Linked DNA regions of Puniceibacterium sp. IMCC21224. The protein of the gene in region 1 interacts with the protein of each later gene in a pairwise test. Links are inferred from orthologs where the notes say so. Each region holds a gene or a part of one and is shown on either strand. Other genes may lie near its edges. The genes, in order: tsaE and IMCC21224_RS08790.

Region 1 (10,281 bases):
TGACGGCGGCAATTCACATCCGCTTTGGTCTGCCTGCGCAGATACCCGCCACAGTCAAGAAACAGATCAAGCGTGCCGACCGCATCAGTGCCTGGATGGAGGCAACCCAGATCGCAGGCTTTTCCAAGGTCGAGGCTGATAAATTCTTTGGCCGCCCAGCCCCCGAACTCATGAACGATCTCGCGATCCGGCTGCGTCCGCCGCTGGACGTACGGGTCGAATTCACAGCGCGACACCGCACATTGATGGCTCAGCTTTGACCCTGACAATCCGGCGCGCGGGCACACTTGATACACGGCAAATGGCCGGGCTGTTGAATGAAATCATCGCCATCGGCGGCTCCACAGCCTTTGTTGATCCCATGACCCGCAGCGACATTGCGAACTGGATGTCCGCTACACCCGACCGCGCTGCCTGGCACGTCGCCGAATCGGACAGCGGAAAGATCCTCGGTTTCCAGTGGATCGAGCCGCATTCCGACCTGCCGCCCCAAGCCTGTACAATCGCCACCTTCGTGCAGCCGGGGCGCACCGGGCTTGGCATCGGATCAGCCCTGTTCGATGCAACAGCGCGGGCCGCCCGTGGACTTGGTTTCAAATGGATCAACGCCACCATCCGCACCGACAACGGCAGCGGCATCGCCTATTATCAAAGCCGCGGTTTCGAGGATTGGAACACCATAGCCGACGCCCCCGTAGCCCCCCGGGTGATGAAACGCTTCATCCTGTGAACCGTCCCCAGCTTCTTCTCTTCAAAAATACGCAAATACAACGCCAGACACAGGCTTGCCCGTTCGAAATTACCCACTCCCGAACCGAAGGCCACGACCTCAAAATCGAAATTTACAAGCCGCGCCCTGCTACTTCGGGCTGCGTTTGGCCAGGATCCGTTGCAGGGTCCGCCGATGCATGTTCAGCCGCCGCGCGGTTTCGCTCACATTGCGGTCGCACAGTTCATACACCCGTTGGATATGCTCCCATCGCACGCGATCTGCGCTCATCGGATTTTCGGGCGGTGGCGGCAGGTCGTCGGTTTTGCACAGCAGCGCGTTGGTGATGTCGGTCGCGTCCGCAGGTTTGGACAGGTAATCCGTCGCCCCGATCTTGACCGCAGCGACCGCTGTCGCAATCGCGCCATATCCCGTCAGTACTACCACGCGGGAATCCGGGCGCTTTTCGCGCAGCACTTCAACCACATCCAAGCCGTTGCCATCCTCAAGCCGCAGATCCACCACCGCGTAGGCAGGGGGGCGCGCCGTCGCGATGGCTGATCCCGCCGCCACCGATCCAGCCATCTCGACCTCAAACCCGCGCTTTTCCATCGCCTTGGCAAGGCGGCGCAAAAACGGCTCGTCATCATCGACCAGCAAAAGGGTTCGGTCACTGCCAAGCTCGTCCAAAGCCCGTTCCGTCATATCCCGCCCTCCTTGCCGCCCGCTCATCGCGTCGAACAGATTTACCCCGCCGCCGGGGGTTGGTCAAATACTCCTGAAAATTCAGGCGTTTTCCAGAAAGCAGCTAACCCGGTTAGCCATCTCATCGGCGGATACGTCGCGGCGGAAATAATCGACGAATCCCTGCTCGGGCAGCACCAGATAGGTAAAGGTCGAATGGTCGACCAAATAATACGCGTCGCCAGTGTCATGCACATTGGAATAGGTCCGGTAGGCTTGGCTCGCTGTCCGGATCTGCTCTGGACTGCCGGTCAGGCCGATCATCCGTTCATGCATATTCGCCGCGTAAGCCTTTACCACGTCAGGAGTGTCGCGTTTCGGGTCGATCGTGATGAACACAGGCGTGATCGTCTCACCGCGCTCCTCCATGATGTCGGTCACTTCGGCGTTGCGCGCCACGTCAATCGGGCAAATGTCCGGGCAGAAGGTATAGCCGAAATACAGCAGCGTCGGCCGCGTAATCACATCCTTGTCGGTGACCGTCTCACCATCGCCGTTGATCAGGGTAAACGGCCCGCCGATATCCCCCGCCACCTGTCCACTGCGACAGTTTGCAAAGACATCGCCCCCGCCGCCGGGCGCCGTGACGTACCAGGTGCCCACCATCAGGGCGGTGATAGCAACCGAAGCGGATATAGCGGCGATGCGAAGCATTGCGTGTCCCTTGTGCAAACGGCCCGTGCGACGGAGTCGTTGATTAACCAGTACCGCAGACCTATCAATTGAGCGCGTGGGGTCAAAGGGGCGAAACACCGCAGATGTCGATGACCGAAATCAGCCTGCTGGGCGAAGTAAACCGCAGCAACTGGATCCGTTTGCGCACGATGATCCTGCTGCGCTGGATCGCCATCATCGGCCAGCTCAGCGCGCTGACCGTTGCACGCAACCTTTACGATCTCGAACTGGAACTGGGGTTGTGCTACCTCGCCGTCGGGGTGTCGGTCATCGGCAACATGGTCGCGATCTTTGTCTTTCCCGAAAACAAGCGCCTGACCGAAAGCGAAAATCTGGCGATGGTCATGTTTGACCTGCTGCAACTGGGCTTTCTGCTCTACCTCACTGGCGGCCTGCACAACCCGTTTTCGCTGCTGGTGCTGGGCCCGGTAACCGTGTCCGCCGCAGTGCTGAAACTGCGGTCCACGGTGCTGCTGGTTGCCACCGCGTTTGCGATGGTCTCGGCGCTGGTGTTCTTTCATTTGCCGCTGCACACCACCGAGGGCGAAGTTCTGCGACTGCCTGACATGTTTGTCTTTGGCCAATGGGCGGCCATTTCGATCGCGCTGATCTTTATTTCTGTCTACGCCCGTCGGATCACCCGCGAAATGCATGCGATGGGCGACGCGCTGACCGCCACGCAGATGGCGCTGTCGCGTGCGCAACAACTCAACGATCTTGGCGGGGTCATTGCTGCCGCGGCGCATGAACTTGGCACCCCGCTCGCCACGATCAAACTGACCTCGTCCGAGTTGATCGAAGATCTTGCCGACCGACCGGAACAACAGGACGACGCCCGGCTGATTCGCGAACAGGCAGACCGCTGCCGCGATATTTTGCGGTCGATGGGCCGCGCGGGCAAGGACGATCTGCACATGCGGCAAGCGCCGCTGGTCGCCGTGATCCGTGAGGCAGCAGAGCCGCATCAGGATCGCGGCAAGGACATCGTGATTCAGGAAATCCCCGATCCGGGGGGACATGCGCAGCAACCCCAGATCCTGCGCCGACCCGAGATCATCCACGGCCTGCGCAACCTGATACAAAACGCCGTAGACTTTGCCCGCGCCACCATCTGGATCGAAGCCGGGTGGAGCGATGGTACAATTTCGATCCGCATCCTCGACGATGGTCCCGGCTTTCCACCGCATCTGATTGGCCGCATGGGTGAACCCTTTGTGCGCAAGCGCCGCAGCGAGGCCGACCGCCTGTCGCGCCCGGCTTACGAGGGCATGGGTCTGGGCCTCTTCATCGCCAAGACCCTGCTTGAGCGCACCGGAGCCGAGCTGAGTTTTGCCAATGGCACCGACCCTTTCCTGCTGCCCGCAACCCAAGGTGAGCGGCGTGGCGCAATCGTCGAAGTCATTTGGCCCCGCGCCAGAATCGTCCCGGAAACCGGCAACCACAGCGCCGGGATCGGAGAAAACCGGCCAATCGAAGTGTGATCACGCCATTGTCTTTGTAAGCTTAACCTGATCTTAACTGAGCTTAATCACTCTGGTCATGAACAGCCAATCGCCATGTGGTGGGATCTGAATTGCAGACATATCTGATACTCAGTGCCGGCCTTGGTGCCTGTCTATCTGCGATCATTGGGGTGCTTTTGCTGCGCTCGTCGCTGCGGCCCGAACGCCCGGTCCGGGCCCGTGACTCGGGTGTGGCGGATGTCGATTTTCTGATTCGCGACGGTTTTGTCTTTAACGCGACAACAGCAGCTTGGCGGATGATCGGACAACCCGTCGGGCAGGAGTTCAAATGGGCTTGCCTATATAACATCCTGTCATCACGGTTCCCCAACCTGACACCAGAGCCACCGCAAACGCCGCAACAATTCGCGGCCATCGACAACCCGGACACCATTCTCCAACTCACCCCAGAAGCGGGCGACTTTCGGATCTCGTTGCGGGGGCGGGATCCCACGCTTGCCGACATCCACAAGCTGGCGATTGAACATACCGAGTTCGAGTTGCTGCGCACCGCCATGGCCGCCTTGCCCAATCCGGTCTGGCAATGCAACTCAGCCGGTCGCGTGTTGTGGTCGAACGCGGCATATGTCGATTTTGCCCGGCGGATGATTCCCGACGATCCCCAGGGCAACCTGTTCGACCTGACGCTGCCCCCAGACGCGATGCCACAAAAGACCCGCGCCAATGTCGGAGGTTCGACCCAGGATAAACGCTATTGGTTCGAGGTCACCTCGATCAAATCCAGCGATACCTGGCTGAACTATGCCGTGGACATCGACGCCATTGTGAACGCCGAAACCGCGCAGCGCAATTTTGTCCAGACCCTGGCAAAAACCTTTGCGCATCTGCCTATTGGCCTGGCGATCTTTGACCGCGACCGTCGACTGGCGCTGTTCAATCCGGCGCTGATCGACCTGACCGCGCTACCGGCCGATTTCCTCAGCGGACGGCCCAACCTGCTGTCGTTCTTTGACCACATGCGCGAAAATCGCATGATCCCAGAGCCCAAGAACTATGTCGGCTGGCGCGAACAGATGGCCTCGCTCGTTGCGGCCGCGACGGACGACCGCTATTCCGAGACGTGGACCCTGCCCTCGGGCCTTACATACAAGATCACCGGACGGCCGCATCCCGATGGCGCCGTCGCCTTTCTCCTCGAAGATATCAGCGCCGAAATTTCGCTCACCCGCCGGTTCCGGAGCGAGCTTGAGCTGAACCAGTCGGTGATAGAAGTGTTCGACGATGCCGTGGCAGTGTTTTCGCCCCTGGGTGTGCTGACCTTTTGCAACGACGCTTACCGCGATATGTGGAAAACGGACCCCGACAGCGCCTTTGCAGCAATGACAATTCTCGATGCTATTCGACTGTGGCAGGGTGCCTGTGTTCCGACTCCGGTCTGGCAAAAGATACGCGACATGGTGCTTAGCCTGTCTGATCGCAACCAATGGTCCACCAATGTGAAACGCACCAACGGGGAACATCTGTTGTGCCGCCTCGATTCGGTGTCGGGCGGCGCCACAGTGGTCCGGTTTACCGCGCAGCCCGCCGACGCAGATCAGAGAATAGAGCAGGCATCATCCGCAGACTTGATCGGGCATCTCGACGACCGGACCTGATACGGGCTTGCAGCCGGGGGCCGGGTGGGTAATCTCGCGCCATGCGCAAATCCACTGCCCTATTCCATGCTTCATCCCCCGAAAGCACTTGTACTTTGGCGCAGCGCCTTGGCGCGCATCTGCGTCCGGGCGATGTGCTGTTGCTATCGGGCGAAATTGGCGCAGGCAAAACCCATTTCGCGCGCTGCCTGATCCAATCCCGATTGATCGAACCCGAGGATGTCCCCTCGCCGACCTTTACCCTGGTGCAGCAATACGACACCGACGCGGGCGAGCTTTGGCATGCCGACCTCTACCGCCTGTACGATCCCGATCATTGCGTGGAACTGGGCCTGACCGATGCGTTTGAGACGGCGATCTGCGTGGTCGAATGGCCCGACAGGTTGGCCGCCCTGACCCCCGCAGACGCGCTGGAGATATCGTTCGCCGCGCCGGGCGACGCCGACGACAGCCGCGATCTGCTCTTTACCTGGAGCGCGCCACGATGGGCGGGCATCATCGCGCAGGCCCTCGCATGATCCAGGACTTTCTGACCATCGTAGGCTGGCAGGATGCACAGCAATTTCCCCTGGCCGGTGACGCCTCATCGCGCCGCTATATCCGTCTGGTCCGCGGCTCGACCCGCGCCATCCTGATGCATGATCCCGAAGGCGATGTAACCCTGTTCGCGCAACTGGCGCGGCATCTGAGCGGCTTGAACCTTAGCGCGCCGCAGGTTTACGCCGAAAATGCCCAGCAAGGTTTGCTGCTGATCGAAGATCTGGGGGACGCGCTTTTCGCCCGGCTCTGCGAACAGCATCCGTCGGATGAAACCCCGCTCTACCTCGCCGCGACCGAGGCGCTGATTGCGCTTCACAGGTATCCCCCGCCTCGAACCCTGCCGATTGCTGATCCCTCGCGTCTGGCGCAGATGACCGATCTTGCCTTTTTGCACTACCTCCCTCGTGCCACCGGACATAGCGACACGGGCGCGCAACAGGCTTGCATCGCCGCGTTTCACAGCGCGCTGAACCGCTATGCCCCCGACACAGATGTCATGATCCTGCGCGATTTTCACGCCGAGAACCTGATTTGGCTGCCCGATCGCAGCGCCACAGCGCGCACCGGACTGCTCGACTTTCAGGATGCGCTTGCAGGGCACCGCGCCTATGATCTTGCCTCGCTTTTGACGGATGCGCGGCGCGACGTTTCCCCCGACACTGCCGAGGCTGCAATTCGACACTATATTGCCGCAACCGGTATCGCCGAAGAGCCGTTTCGCGCCGCGATCGCCGTACTGGGGGCGCAACGCAATCTGCGCATTCTTGGCGTCTTTGCCCGCCTTGCCGCGTCCCGTGGAAAACCGCATTATATCGACCTCATCCCGCGCGTGTGGGGGCATCTGATGGCAGACCTGAAACACCCTGCGCTGCGCGATATTGCGCCGCTGATTGTTGACTGCCTGCCGGAACCGACCGCACCCATTGTAGAAAGACTGAAAACCCCATGCCCGACGCAGTAATGCTTTTTGCCGCTGGGTTCGGCACCAGAATGGGTGCGCTGACCGCCAATCAGCCCAAACCGTTGATCCCGGTGGCTGGCGTGCCGCTGATCGACCATGCACTGGCTTTGACCGACTCCGTTGGCCCGCTGCGCCGGGTTGTGAATACGCACTATCGTAGCAATCAACTGGCGACGCACCTGGCTGGTCGCGACGTTGCCATCTCGGACGAGCAACCGCAGATTCTGGACACTGGCGGCGGACTACGCGTGGCGCTGCCTCTGCTGCGGGCGGACCCGGTATTTACCCTCAACACCGATGCGGTGTGGTCCGGGCCCAACCCGCTACGCCTGCTCGCCGATGCCTGGGATCCTGCGCGGATGAAGGCACTTTTGCTCTGTGTTCCCCTGGGCCGCGCGATCGGGCGCAAAGGCGGCGGTGATTTCGGGTGCTCTGCTGACGGTCAGCTTAGTCGTGGCGGTGATCTGGTCTATACTGGCGCGCAAATCCTGTGCACCGAGGGTCTGGCGACAATTGCAAAATCCGCGTTTTCCCTGAATGTCGTTTGGAACGACATGGCGACGCGCGGCGAACTGTTTGGTCTGACCTATCCCGGTCGCTGGTGTGATGTCGGCCATCCCGAAGGTATCGCCATGGCCGAAGCGATGCTGGCCGACGCCGATGTTTGATCCAACAGACAGCCCACGGGTCTTCGGACTCGCCCCCGGTATCGACTTTCCGGCCGCCCTGATCGACGGACTGCGCAAACGGTTGGCCGAGCACCCCCCCGAAGCGATGGCGCGGGTCGAACTGATCGTGAACACCACACGTATGCGTCGCCGCCTGATATCTTTGTTCGATGCCGGCTCCGCGACGCTGCTGCCGCGCATCCGGTTGCTGACGGATCTCTCTGATCCGGTCAGCCTGAGCAGCCTGCCCGAACCCGTCTCGCCACTGCGGCGGCGGCTAGAGTTGGTGACACTGATCGCCCGTTTGCTTGAATCACAGCCCGACCTTGCCCCGCGTTCAGCGCTCTATGATCTGGCTGACAGTCTGGCGGGAGTCATGGACGAGATGCAGATCGAGGCTGTGTCCCCCGCCGCCATCGAGGCACTGGATGTTAGCGATCAGTCCGGCCACTGGCAACGCGCGCTCAGCTTTCTGCGGATCGTGCAGCGGTATTTTGATACCAGTGATGAGGTGCCGGACAGCACCGCGTTGCAAAGGATTGTACTGGAACAAAGACTGATTGACTGGAAAACTGCCCCACCGCGTCATCCCGTGATCCTTGCCGGATCAACCGGGTCACGCGGCACCACATTACGGCTGATGCAGGCCGTAGCGCGTCTGCCGCAGGGGGCCGTGATCCTGCCCGGTTTCGATTTCGACACACCCCCGGATGTGTGGCAGGAACTGGACAACCCCTTGACCGGCGAAGACCATCCGCAGTTTCGGTTCGCCCGATTGCTGCAAAATCTGGACCAGTCGCCCAACACAGTGATCCCCTGGACCGACACGCCGCCGCCCAACGCCGCACGCAACAGGCTGGTGTCGCTGGCGCTGCGCCCCGCCCCGGTCACAGACCAATGGCGCGCCGAGGGGCCGGATCTGCCAATGTTCGACACGACCACGGCCGACATTACCCTGATTGACGCCCCGACCCGGCGGGACGAGGCGCTGGCCATCGCGCTGCGTCTGCGCGAAGCCGCCGAAACAGGCGAGACAGCGGCGCTGATCACCCCGGACCGAATGCTATCGCGGCAGGTCACGGCTGCGCTGGATCGTTGGGACATCCTGCCCGACGACAGCGCCGGCACGCCGCCGCAACTGACCCCGCCGGGACGGCTCTTACGGCACATTGCCACGTTGTTTCAGCAGGACTTGACCGCTGAGGCGCTGATCACCCTGCTCAAGCACCCACTGACCCACACCGGGACGGGGCGGCGGGACCATCTGCTGTTGACCCGCAAGCTCGAATTGCGGATCCGGCGCGATGGCTGGCCTTATCCCAGCGCTCAACAAATCACCGATTGGGGTGCCAGGAACGAAGCCGAAGATTGGGCCGCCTGGATCGTGCAATGTTTTGTCGAGCCCCCGGAACGCACCGCTCTGCAACTCGGCACCTGGCTGGACAGGCATATCGCACGGGCCGAAACGATTGCCGCCGGCTCTGCTTCGGACGACGCGGGTGAACTATGGGCCCAGCCCGCGGGACGCGAGGTTCGCAGGCTGGTCGATACCCTGATCACCGAGGCACCCCATGGTGGCACGCTTGAGGCACGTGACTACGCCGATCTGTTCGGTGCTGTTCTGGCGGACGGAGAGGTGCGCGATCGCGACGCACCGCATCCGCGCATCCTGATCTGGGGCACGCTCGAAGCGCGGGTGATGGGCGCTGATCTGCTGATCCTTGGCGGATTGAATGAGGGGAGCTGGCCGGAACTGCCCGGTGCGGACCCCTGGCTGAACCGCCGGATGCGCGCAGATGCGGGTCTGTTGCTGCCTGAACGGCGCATCGGACTGTCGGCGCATGACTTTCAACAGGCCATTGGCGCGCCCAAGGTCTGGTTGACCCGCGCCGCAAAATCCGACGATGCCGAGACGGTGCCATCGCGATGGTTGAACCGGCTGATGAACCTGATGACCGGCCTGCCCGAACGCAATGGTCCCGCGGCCCTGGCCGGGATGAAGGCCCGCGGCGATCACTGGCTGGCACTGGCGCGCACTCTTGAGACACCGATCCCTGCGGATCCCGCCCCGCGTCCGTCCCCCGCACCACCCGTCCCGGCCAGACCGATCCAGTTGTCGGTGACCGAGATCAAGCGCCTGATCCGCGACCCTTATGCGATCTATGCCCGGCATGTGCTGCGTCTGCGCCCGCTCAACCCGTTGCAACGCGCGCCAGACGCGCTGTTGCGCGGCATCGTGCTGCACGAGGTGATGGAACAATTCCTGCGCGACATCATGGCCGACCCTGCCCGCCTGCGCACCGACATCCTGACCCGACTAAGCGCAGATATCATCGCTGAACAGATCCCGTTTCCGGCCATCCGCCATCTCTGGCAGGCTCGGATCACCCGGATTGCCGATTGGTTCGTCACGACCGAACGGACGCGGCAAACGCTGGCCCAGCCGCATCCCGACAGGTTGGAGGTCAGTGGGCGCGCGATCCTGAACGATCCTGTCTTTACCCTGACGGCCAAGGCGGACCGCATGGACATCGACACGCGCGGAAACGCGCATATCTATGACTACAAAACTGGCGCCGCGCCGACCACGCCGCAACAGCGACTGTTTGACAAACAACTGCTGCTCGAAGCCGCGATGGTTGAGAATGGCGGCTTTGACGGCATTGGTTCGCGCCATACTGAACGCGCCACATTTCTGTCGCTCAGCGCGTCACCATCGGAAACGCCCGCCCCGCTGGACGAGGTGACCACAGAACAGGTCTGGGCCGAATTTCAGACCCTGATCAGCATATATGCGACGCAGGAACAGGGCTATACCGCGCGGCGGGCTTTGCTGTCCGAAAACGACATATCCGATTATGACCAT
Region 2 (10,169 bases), 1.8 Mb from region 1 along the record:
TGCAATCTGCCTCGGGGCGCAAGGTCAGCTGCGGGTAAGCATGGGTGTTGACCAGCGGGGGAATGACGGGTTCCAGCAACTGATTGATCAGGTTGATGATGGCAGGCAGGGTGTGTTGTTCGACAGCCAGATCGCAGGCCGTCTCGACCACGTCGATGCCATGTGTCAGCGCCAGAAGCAGCAGGTCGACGAATTCCCGATCCCCCTCTTTCCCGCGCATGTAATGGTCCTTGATTTGCGCCATCGCCTTGGGCAATTCCCAACCACTGAAGGGCGCGCCATCACGCAGGGCGCCGGGCGTGCGATCGAGCAGGGGAACATAGTGCCACGGCTCGAAATAACTGATATTGCGTGTAAAATGGCGCTTGTGGTCGGCGACAATCTCCTTGCCCGCAACCACGACAATCCGATCAGCATAGGCGCGCAACGAGACATGGCGCCCCGCGTGTTCGGACGGCACGGGGTAGCGATTGCTGTCATATTGCACCAGACATGTCGATCGGACCCGCACAGTCTTTTCGACATAGCCATCAAAGGGGCGGCCCAGCGGACGTAACTCTCTCTGCTCATCCGCAAAAACAGCGGCAATCGTGCGATCCTGCTGATCGGGATGCAGGCGATTGGCCAGCGCCTTGCAGCGCAGGTGCAGCCAGGCATTCAGCTCATCCAGATCGTCAAAGGCAAGCCTTGGACAGAACAGCTCGCCGCGGAGGAACTGGACCTGGTTCTCGACCTGACCCTTCTCCCAGCCCGAGGCGGGAGTGCAAGCAACAGGTTCGATGACATAGTGGTTCATCAAGGCCAGAAAGCGTGGATGAAAGATCCGATCCTTCGACCGTGAGACATAGGTCACCATGGTTTTGGGGTTATCAATGATCACCCGGCGCGGGACGCCGCCAAAGAACGACAGTGCCCGCACAAAGGCATCAAGCACCATTTCCTGCTTCTCGTTCTGATAGGCCACGACAAACGGCTTGCGGCTGTGGCATAGCCGGAAATGGGCCACGTGAACCTTCTGCTCGACGCCGCCCAGAACGACATGTTCCTCACTCCAATCGAACTGAAGCGCATCGCCCATCAAGAAATACTGGACTTGCCACGCAAAAGTTCCGGTCTCTCAGCTCATGTTAGGAGGCCGTCTCTCGAAAGCCAAGGGACTTTTCCCGCCAAGGGATGAATGCCGTCTTCGCGGGTTGTAGAACCCATTGATGTATTGGAATATTGCTCCTTCTGCTTGTCTGCGGGTCGCCCATTTCTGACGCCAGATCAGTTCGGCTTTCAGAGATTTGAAGAAGGTCTCGACCATGGAATTGTCATAACAATTTCCCTTGCCGCTCATTGAGACCAGAAATCCATGCTGCTTCAGACTTTTCTGATAGTCACCTGAACAGTATTGAGAGCCACGATCCGTATGATGGATACAGCCTTTGGGTGGCTTTCGCAGCCCTACTGCCATGTCTAATGCCTTGATGGCCAGGTCCCGCTTCATCCGGTTACTGACCGCCCAGCCAATGACCCGGCGGGAGTAAAGATCGATGATCACTGCCAAATACAGCCATCCCTCGCTCGTCCAGATGTAGGAAATGTCCCCTGCCCATTTTTGGTTTGGGCCATCAGCAGAGAAGTCCTGATCAAGAAAGTTGGGGGCGACATTGAAGGCGTGATTGCTGTTAGTCGTGACTTTATGTTTACGGGTTCGAATAACCTTGATCGCGTTCTCACGCATCAACCGGCCTACCCGGCGGTGCCCGACAACAAGACCGAGATCGCGCAGTTCCTCCGTCATGCGAGGTCGGCCGTAGCTTTGCAGGCTAAGGCGGTGTTGTTCTCTGATATGGGCCAACAGCACCATGTCATCTCGCTGGCTTCGGCTGATAGGGCGGATCTTCCAGGCGCGAAACCCACGGGAAGTTACCCGCAAAACGCGGCATAGAAACTCAATGGGCCAGATCTTCTTCCAGGTGTCGATAAAGGCAAACCTCACGCCTTTTGGCCTGCGAAGAAGATCGTCGCCTTCTTTAACACTTCCCTCTCCTCGCGGAGTAGCCGGTTCTCTTTGCGAAGGCGGGCGTTCTCCTTCTCCACATCCTCATGCGGGCCGGACATCAGGTCATCATTCTGATGGTGTTGAACCCACTTGTTCAGTGTCGAAACACCAACCCCTAAATCAGACGCAATCTGAGGTCGCGTCAGTCCACTGCTTGTTGCAATGCGAACCGCATCACGTCTGAACTCGTCGCTGTATCTTGGTGCCAATTTGTGTCTCCTTCATTGCGAATATCGCTCGAAAGAGACCGGAACTAAATCGGGACAAGTCCAGTTCAGTGTTCGACGGTACTTGTCCTGTGTGTTTTCCCTGATCTGAGCAAACTTGTAGTAGCGCTCCGCAACTTTCGTGATCGTGTCCGGTGATCGGGCCACCCGCGCGATCTTACGTTCTAGACGTTGCTTGCTCAGGTCGAACTCATCTCTGTCTTCCGGGTCGCGCGGAGGCGTTATGTCAGGTCCGAAATGAGAGTTGAGCACATCAACCAAACGGTCATGGTACTCATCGTCGTCCATGGGTGACAGGATGCGAGGAAGAAAGCGAACGGCCTCCTGTACACGCGTGCTCGCCGCCCCGACCAACGCCCGGTATTGTGGGTAGGGCGGGAGCGTTATTCGTGGCGGGTCGGTATCTGAGGCTTCTACATGCGCTATTAGAGTTTCCAGAAACGCCGGGTCACATTGGTTTTCAGCTCGTTCGCTTTCTAGGCCAGCCATTAATCGGGCCGCGCTCTCCCACGGGCGTTCGCGTGCTTCAGCGGTCAGGGATAGTGATTTTGGGTCCTCACCGAAGGACTCGGGGTCATCGCAATTATTGTCAGACAGCCACTGGCGATAGGCCGTGTCAGAGGCAACGTCTTTTGCTGACTGTCCAGCTTCGCGGGTCCGACGGGTCTCGGATTTTCGATCTCGGAGCTTTTCCGGGTCCTTCAAAGACAACAGAAGGGCGTCGTGTTCCTTGGTCAGTTCTCGCACGCGGTCGACAGCAGGCACGTAGTCCGCACCCAGTGGCTGACGCCATTTCTTGGCACCTAGGGTGTCCTGAAAGTCGAGCGGGACTTTGCGCTGGTAGTAGTACCTACCGCGCTCGAAAAGCAGGTGTGGAATTTTGTCTGAAGCCATGCTCGGTACCGAAAAACACCTTTTGGGTACCGAAAATCGGCCCATCTGGCTCCTAGGGTAGCAGGAACTGTAATATTTTTCAATAAGATGGAGTGTATGGTGGGCGACCCTGGAATCGAACCAGGCGTGCGTCTCCGCGAGGGAGTTACAGTCCCCTGCCACACCTTGCGGCCTGTCGCCCACTGTTGCGATGGCCGGTGGCCTGCAACGTGAGGGGGTGATTACTAGCGGCTCTCTGCGGCGTCAACTGGAAAATCCATCGAAAATACCTTGCGGTGCCCTGCGTGGACGCGCATGGTCCCGCGCGTTCAGGAAAGGGCCGGAGAATGGTGAAAAAACCGAAATGGGTGGTCGAGAAAGAGCAGGCGCGCAAGGCTTCGGCGGCGGAAACCGTGTGGCTCTTTGGATTGCATGCGGTGCGAGATGCGCTGATGAACCCGAAACGCGAAAAGCTGCGGCTGGTTGTGACGCTGAATGCGCAGGACAAGTTGGCGGACGCCATTGCCGGCGCAGATATCGAGCCTGAGATCAGCGATCCGCGCCGGTTTGCTGCGCCGCTGGACCCGCAATCAGTGCATCAGGGGGCCGCACTTGAGGTTAAACCGCTGAATTGGGGCCGACTCGACGAGGTGGCGCTGGGGGCGGGGACGATCCCGCCGCGCGTGCTGCTGCTTGATCGGGTGACGGACCCGCATAATGTCGGCGCAATCCTGCGATCCGCTGAGGTGTTTGGCGCCTGCGCCGTGATTGGCACGTTGCGTCATTCTGCGCCCGAGACCGGTGCCCTGGCCAAGACCGCCAGCGGCGCGCTGGAGCGTCAACCCTATCTGCGCGAACGCAATCTGGCGGACGCGATGGAGCGGCTGCGCGGTATGGGATATCTGCTGCTGGGTCTGGATGGCGCGGCGGATCAAAGCATCGAGGCTGCACTGGACGGTAAGCGCGACCGCGCCGTGGCTTTGGTGCTGGGGGCTGAGGGGCCGGGGCTGCGGCAAAAGACCAAGGACACCTGCGACGCATTGGTGCGGATCGACTTTGCAGATTCCTTTGGATCACTGAACGTGTCAAATGCGGCGGCGGTCGCCTTGTATGCGTCGGTACGGCGCTGAGACGGCGAGCGTTTTAGGGGCAAGCGCGGTCTGACGGTCATTTAGGCATCGCGGAGCAGACCGCGCCTGTGCGTTGGTGCAGTGCAGGTCTGCAGCGCGGCGTGTCAGGTCGCTCTGGTCAAGCGGGGCGGGGTGGCGTATCTGGCGGTCAGAAAATACTGGAGGCCACATGGCGGAATTTGAGACACCAGGTCCGGTCGAAGAGAACTGGAAGGATGCCATTTCCTCGGTCGAGGAGATAATTGAGGACGCGCGCAACGGGCGCATGTTCATTCTGGTTGATCACGAGGATCGCGAGAATGAGGGTGATCTGGTTATCCCCGCGCAATGGGCGACGCCGGATGCGATCAACTTTATGGCGATGCACGGGCGTGGGCTGATCTGCCTGGCGATGCCGTCTTCGCGGATCGACCAGCTGGGTCTGACACTGATGAGTTCCAACAACTCGTCGCGGCACGAGACCGCCTTTACCGTGTCGATCGAGGCGCGCGAAGGCGTGACCACTGGTATTTCGGCGGCTGATCGGGCGCGGACCGTGGCTGTTGCGATTGACGCGTCTAAAGGCGCTCAGGATATCGCAACGCCGGGGCATGTGTTCCCGCTGCGGGCCAAGAACGGCGGTGTTTTGGTACGTGCCGGCCATACCGAGGCCGCAGTCGATGTGAGCCGTTTGGCGGGGCTGAACCCGGCAGGCGTGATCTGCGAGATCATGAACGAAGATGGAACCATGTCGCGGTTGCCGGAACTTGTGGCCTTTGCCCAGCGCCACAACATCAAAATCGGCACGATCAGCGATCTGATATCCTACCGTCGTCGCAACGATAATCTGGTACGGGTGCGCAAGGATGAGACCATTACCAGCGAGTTCGGCGGTGAGTGGAACATGCGAATTTATGCCGATGAAACCCACGGCGATGAACATATCGTTCTGACCAAGGGCGATCTTTCGGGGGATGCGCCGGTTCTGGTGCGAATGCACGCGATGGATCCGCTGCTGGACGTTGTGGGCACCGGTCCCAAGGGACGCGCAGACGAATTTCAGGCTGCAATGATGGCCGTTGCGGATGCGGGGCGTGGCGTCGTCGTGCTGCTGCGCGACACGTCGATGAAGATCGATGCACATGACGAGGTGTCGCCAAAAACGCTGCGGCAATACGGCCTTGGCGCGCAGATCCTGTCGTCACTGGGACTGTCACGGCTGACGCTTCTGACCAATTCTCCGACGCCCAAGATTGTCGGGCTCGAGGCGTATGGCCTTGAAATTGTTGGAACCCGCAAGATATCGGATCTGGGTTGATGGCCGCGAACGAACAGCATTACACCCTGCCACGGGCAGAATTCAGCAAGCCGGTCAAATTGCTGATTGTGGTGGCGCCGTATTATCGTGACATCGCGGATGAAATGATCGCAGGCGCGCGGGTCGAGATCGAGGCGGCGGGCGGCACCCACGAAACGGTCGAAGTGCCCGGCGCGCTTGAGGTGCCGACGGCGATCGGCATTGCCGAACGTTTGTCGCATTTCGACGGTTACGTGGCCTTGGGCTGTGTGATCCGGGGTGAGACGACGCATTATGACACGGTGTGCAACGATTCGTCGCGGGGGCTGACTCTGCTTGGCCTTCAGGGGTTGTGCATTGGCAATGGCATCCTGACGGTCGAAAACAGGGCCCAGGCCGAAGCCCGTGCAGAAGCGGCGGGCCAGAACAAGGGCGGCGGTGCCGCAGCGGCGGCCTTGCATCTTATTGCGCTCAGCCGTAAGTGGGGCGGCCAGCGCGAGGGGGTGGGCTTCAAACCATCCCGTGACGAATTCCAGATCGCTGGCGACAGCAAAGGCAAAACCACCGCATGACCACCGACCCCGCCGAACAGCCTGACGCCCGAACCACAGCGGGTAAGGCACCGTCCAAACGTGACCGGAAATCTGCGTCGCGGCTGTATTCCGTGCAGGCGCTGTTCCAGATGGAGCATTCCAGCCAGACAGTGGATCAGGTGAGGAATGAATTCCTCGATCATCGGTTCGGCGCCGTCTACGACGGAGATGAGATGATGGAGGGCGATGTGGGGCTGTTTTCGGCGCTGCTGGATGGCGCGGTGTCGATGCAAGCCAAAATCGACCAGATGACGGACCGGGCCTTGGTGGCAAAGTGGCCGATTGCGCGGATCGACCCGACGCTGCGGGCGCTGTTTCGTGCGGCAGGGGCAGAACTGCTGGCCGACACGACGCCGCCCAAAGTGGTGATCGTGGAATTTGTCGACGTCGCCAAAGCGTTCTTTCCCGATGGCAAGGAACCTAAATTCGTCAACGCTGTGCTTGATCATATGGCGCGCGAGGCCAAGCCCGAAGCGTTCTGATCCCTACAAGCCGAAATTTATGGCCCGAACGGCGCTGGTAACGCCGCCGTAGCGTGTGGGATTAGCACGCCCACCTTTTGCAGTTTCTCATACCGAGGTCATAGGCCCTGTCGCGAGGACTGCGCCGGTTGGGGCACCTGTCGGCGATCCGCCCGGCGGCTCGTCACTGATCGCGAGCGTCAGATGCGCTGCTTGCGCACGCAAGGGCGCGGGCAACGTCAGGGTCATCGACCGGTCTTGCGGTAAAACACCCAGCGACACCGGCGGCGTTCCCTCGGCAATGGCCCACAGCTCTAGTACCCGGCCGGGAGCGGGCGCGCCGACGGTGCGGGTCAATTGGAGGGCCGCGTTGGTTGGGTCAAACACGGTCTGAATGCGCAGCGACTGATCTCCGGCAGAGATTTCTGAGATCAGCAGAGGCGCGGTGCGCACAGAGGTGTGGTGCGAAAACTGCCAGACTTGCCATGTTATGGCTGCGGCCACAGCGAGCGATACAAAGCTGAGCCCTTGCCGCAATCTAGATTGCCGCCAGAAGGGCAGCGGTTGTTGCTGGCCAAAAAGCTGCTCCGTCAAGCCACGCAACAGTGACGACGGCGGACGCGCAGCCTCTACCTGCTCATCAAGACGTGAAAACCGCGTCGCCCAGAAGATCACATGATTCATCAAAGCCGGATCGCGAGCCAGGCGCGTTTCAAATACCGATTGTTCGTCTGCAGGCAGCAAGTGCAGCACATATTCGGCTGCCAATAGGTCATCGTTCGGGCGATCAGCCGAGGGGGATGTCATTGTTGTAAATCCTCACTTTTTGACCGACGTGAACCATCAGTGGCCCGTGAAGGACGGTGGTCCCCCTGAATTTCTGTCGACTGTTTCGCTCACTCATGGTCAAAATGCACGTCCATCAAATCACCACATTGTCTGGCAAGTAGGCGCGATGCTCACCTAGCCGATCGCCAAGGACTGCGCAGAACCAGACTATGGTTGGTTGGCGCGCTTCTGCGATCTTGCGGTTCATCGTCTGCCTTTCCGTTAATATGGTTCAGCCGGGACGCGCACGATTTGCTTGCCTCGATGTTCAACACACGGAGCGGACCCGTAAAAAGTTTCGCAGCATGTGAAAGGCAGCTTTCCTGGACCTCGCGCGAATGCCGGAATGCCGCCAGGTAAATGTCAAAGCCGCAGGCCCGGGCTAGGTCGGCAGCGTAGGAAGTTGGATTTTGTTCATAAGTTGAGAAAGTTTCAAAAAATTATTTTAAATAAAATCAGATAGTTCCAAACTTTCGAGAAATAATTCGCGTGACGGCGAAACTTTGCCAGTCGGTTTGACGTGAACTTATTGTGGGGGCGAAGATGGGGATCGACGCGAATGCTGCTGAAATACTTTAACACGTTTGGTGAACTGGCGCGGGGCCGTTGCCATTCATTGGCGGGGCGCACCACGACCGGCGCACTAAACGAGGTCAAGGTAGGTCTGACTCGAAACGAGCTTGAAAATCTATTCGGGGATCTGCTGGGACGGACTGCGTCGACCTAGATGTTCAGAGGAGTTGCGTCGGGACCGGGGCGATCTGCCGCGCCGGACCGACCAGCCCCTCACACCGCTGAAGCGGGGCAGAAGCGGCGGGAACCACCACAACCGTGGGGTTTTCTCATTCCCGAGGACCTGTATGTACAGGTGGGCGTCAGGTAACCGAACCAGGGCCCGGACAGAGCCAACTCCCTCGGAATTGCTTAAGGCCACCGGAATGCAACCATGAACGAGAAGGGCAGAACCCGCCTTGGGCATAGATAGGAGCGGTGGATGCGCGCGACAAGGGGCATTTTCAGGAACCTTCGTGTGTTTGTTCTAATGATACTCGCGGAGGGGATGTTTGCGGGCCGTTTGCAATCTGGACAGTTTTCGGCGCGCGGCGTTTGCCGCCATCTAGCCAGCCACGGCTTTGCCGTGATGAAAGAATTTGTGCCGCAGCGTTTGCGCCGGGTTGATGTGATCGCGCCGGGTCCGTTTCCGATGAAAAACACCCGTTCGCGAGCGGAGAAATCCGGCGCTTGAGACAGGGGCGAGCGCCCTTCCGATCAGACTTTGCGAGTTTGCTGCGGTGCGAGAAGGATCTTTGCGAGTTTACGGAGGGTCTCCTGTCCAAAGTGGAATGAGATGGGTTCCCATGGGCGTTGTTGCACAACTCTGACCGGATATGCCACCTGCCACAACATATTGGCCGATTGCGGCTATGACGCCGATTGGTCCCGTGAAGCCGTTGAAATAAGGGGATCTCGGCATGCGATTCCATTGCGAAACGGCCCCAAGGCTCCGCCCCACCACGGCAAGGTACCTATCACATGCGCCACGAGATCAAGAATAGCTTTACTGCCTCAAAGAGACCGGCGGCGCGCCGTAACCAGTTGCTCATGCCGTTCCTGTCAGGCCGCGCTCTCGTCTCCATCATTATGTTCTGGCTATGAAGTGACCCTAGTCAGAGTCTGCCGACAGCGCTTTGATATAGGTGGCTACGGCGGCGCGGTCCTCGGTCGGTAGCTTGGCAAAGTTGTTGACGACGGCGACCATATGCCCGCCGACGCTGTCAAAGTCGGGGGTAAATCCGGTTTCTAAGTAATAGGCGATATCGGTTGCGGACCAGGTCAATTTGTCCGGGGTTAGCGCCGGAATGCGGCCTTCGCCGGTTGGGTTGGGCGCACCGGTCAACCATGCATCCTTTTGCAACCCGCCAAGCGCGTCGCGCGGCGTGTGGCATTCGCCGCAATGGGCCAGCGCCTCGACCAGATAGCGGCCACGGGTCAGCATCGGGTCATCGCTGTTGGGCATCACCCAGTCGTCCGTCAGGTACAGGACCTTCCATCCGCCGACACTGCGGCGGATATTGAACGGAAACCCGACCTGGTGCGGCTGGCTGGGTGTGGCGTCTGCGGGCAGGGTCTGCAGATGCGCCCACAGGTCGGCCACATCTTGCGGTGTCATGTGAATATAGGCGGTGTAGGGAAAGGCGGGGTAGTAATGCGCGCCCTCGGGCGAGACGCCGCGCGTGACCGCGCTGGCGAATTGTGTCAGGCTCCAGCCTCCGATGCCGTGTTCGCGGTCGGACGAGATGTTGGGCGCGATGAACGTCCCAAAATCCGAGGCGAAACGCTGTCCGCCGGACAGCGGGTTTGCTGCGTCTTCTGGCGCGTCGGGCGCATGGTGACACGAGGCGCAGCCCGCAGCGACAAAGATCTGGTCACCACGATCCGCGTCGCCCCTCAGCCCGGAATAAACCGCATCAGACACAGGATTGGCGCGTGTCAGCCAGAGGCCGACGCCTAAGGCGCAGACTCCGGCCAGCAGCACTGCGACCAATACGCGTCGCATCCCCCGAGTCAGCCGGCAGGGGCGCGGTGATTGTCGTGGCAAGCCTTGCAAGCGCCACCTAACATGCCCAGCATCGGGCCAAGCGCCTCTTGACCCGTTCCGGCGGCGGCCTGAATTTTTAGCGCAGCCTCACCCAGACCGGCCCATTTTGCCAGAAAATCCTCGCGATTGTCCCAG

What was found.
Region 2: the proteins of tsaE (region 1) and IMCC21224_RS08790 interact in binary tests that used the Escherichia coli proteins (3 or more experiments, as listed by UniProt). The link is inferred for Puniceibacterium sp. IMCC21224 from one-to-one orthologs.

Annotation. Positions count from the first base shown.
Region 1 is NZ_LDPY01000001.1:118,451-128,731, forward strand. Bases 4,127-7,025 are described here. They hold tsaE (tRNA (adenosine(37)-N6)-threonylcarbamoyltransferase complex ATPase subunit type 1 TsaE), read left to right. Parts: upstream 4,127-5,287; coding sequence 5,288-5,764; downstream 5,765-7,025. Other genes in these bases: IMCC21224_RS00580 (PAS-domain containing protein), read left to right, coding at 4,127-5,246; IMCC21224_RS00590 (aminoglycoside phosphotransferase family protein), read left to right, coding at 5,761-6,747; IMCC21224_RS00595 (nucleotidyltransferase family protein), read left to right, coding at 6,732-7,025. Outside these bases: IMCC21224_RS00555 (HD domain-containing protein), read left to right, coding at 1-260; IMCC21224_RS00560 (N-acetyltransferase family protein), read left to right, coding at 257-730; IMCC21224_RS00565 (ActR/PrrA/RegA family redox response regulator transcription factor), read right to left, coding at 860-1,414; IMCC21224_RS00570 (SCO family protein), read right to left, coding at 1,496-2,107; sensor histidine kinase RegB, read left to right, coding at 2,212-3,609; more of IMCC21224_RS00580, read left to right, coding at 3,702-4,126; more of IMCC21224_RS00595, read left to right, coding at 7,026-7,415; double-strand break repair protein AddB, read left to right, coding at 7,408-10,281. UniProt on the Escherichia coli protein: Required for the formation of a threonylcarbamoyl group on adenosine at position 37 (t(6)A37) in tRNAs that read codons beginning with adenine.
Region 2 is NZ_LDPY01000001.1:1,911,368-1,921,536, forward strand. The notes cover bases 2,599-5,385. They hold IMCC21224_RS08790 (RNA methyltransferase), read left to right. Parts: upstream 2,599-3,494; coding sequence 3,495-4,277; downstream 4,278-5,385. Other genes in these bases: IMCC21224_RS08785 (DUF6538 domain-containing protein), read right to left, coding at 2,599-3,168; ribB (3,4-dihydroxy-2-butanone-4-phosphate synthase), read left to right, coding at 4,447-5,385. Also shown: istA (IS21 family transposase), read right to left, coding at 1-1,078; more of IMCC21224_RS08785, read right to left, coding at 2,269-2,598; more of ribB, read left to right, coding at 5,386-5,574; IMCC21224_RS08800 (6,7-dimethyl-8-ribityllumazine synthase), read left to right, coding at 5,574-6,125; transcription antitermination factor NusB, read left to right, coding at 6,122-6,628; IMCC21224_RS08810 (anti-sigma factor domain-containing protein), read right to left, coding at 6,716-7,414; IMCC21224_RS27725 (hypothetical protein), read left to right, coding at 7,995-8,162; IMCC21224_RS08820 (cytochrome c), read right to left, coding at 9,099-9,992; IMCC21224_RS08825 (cytochrome c), read right to left, coding at 10,001-10,169. UniProt on the Escherichia coli protein: Specifically methylates the ribose of guanosine 2251 in 23S rRNA.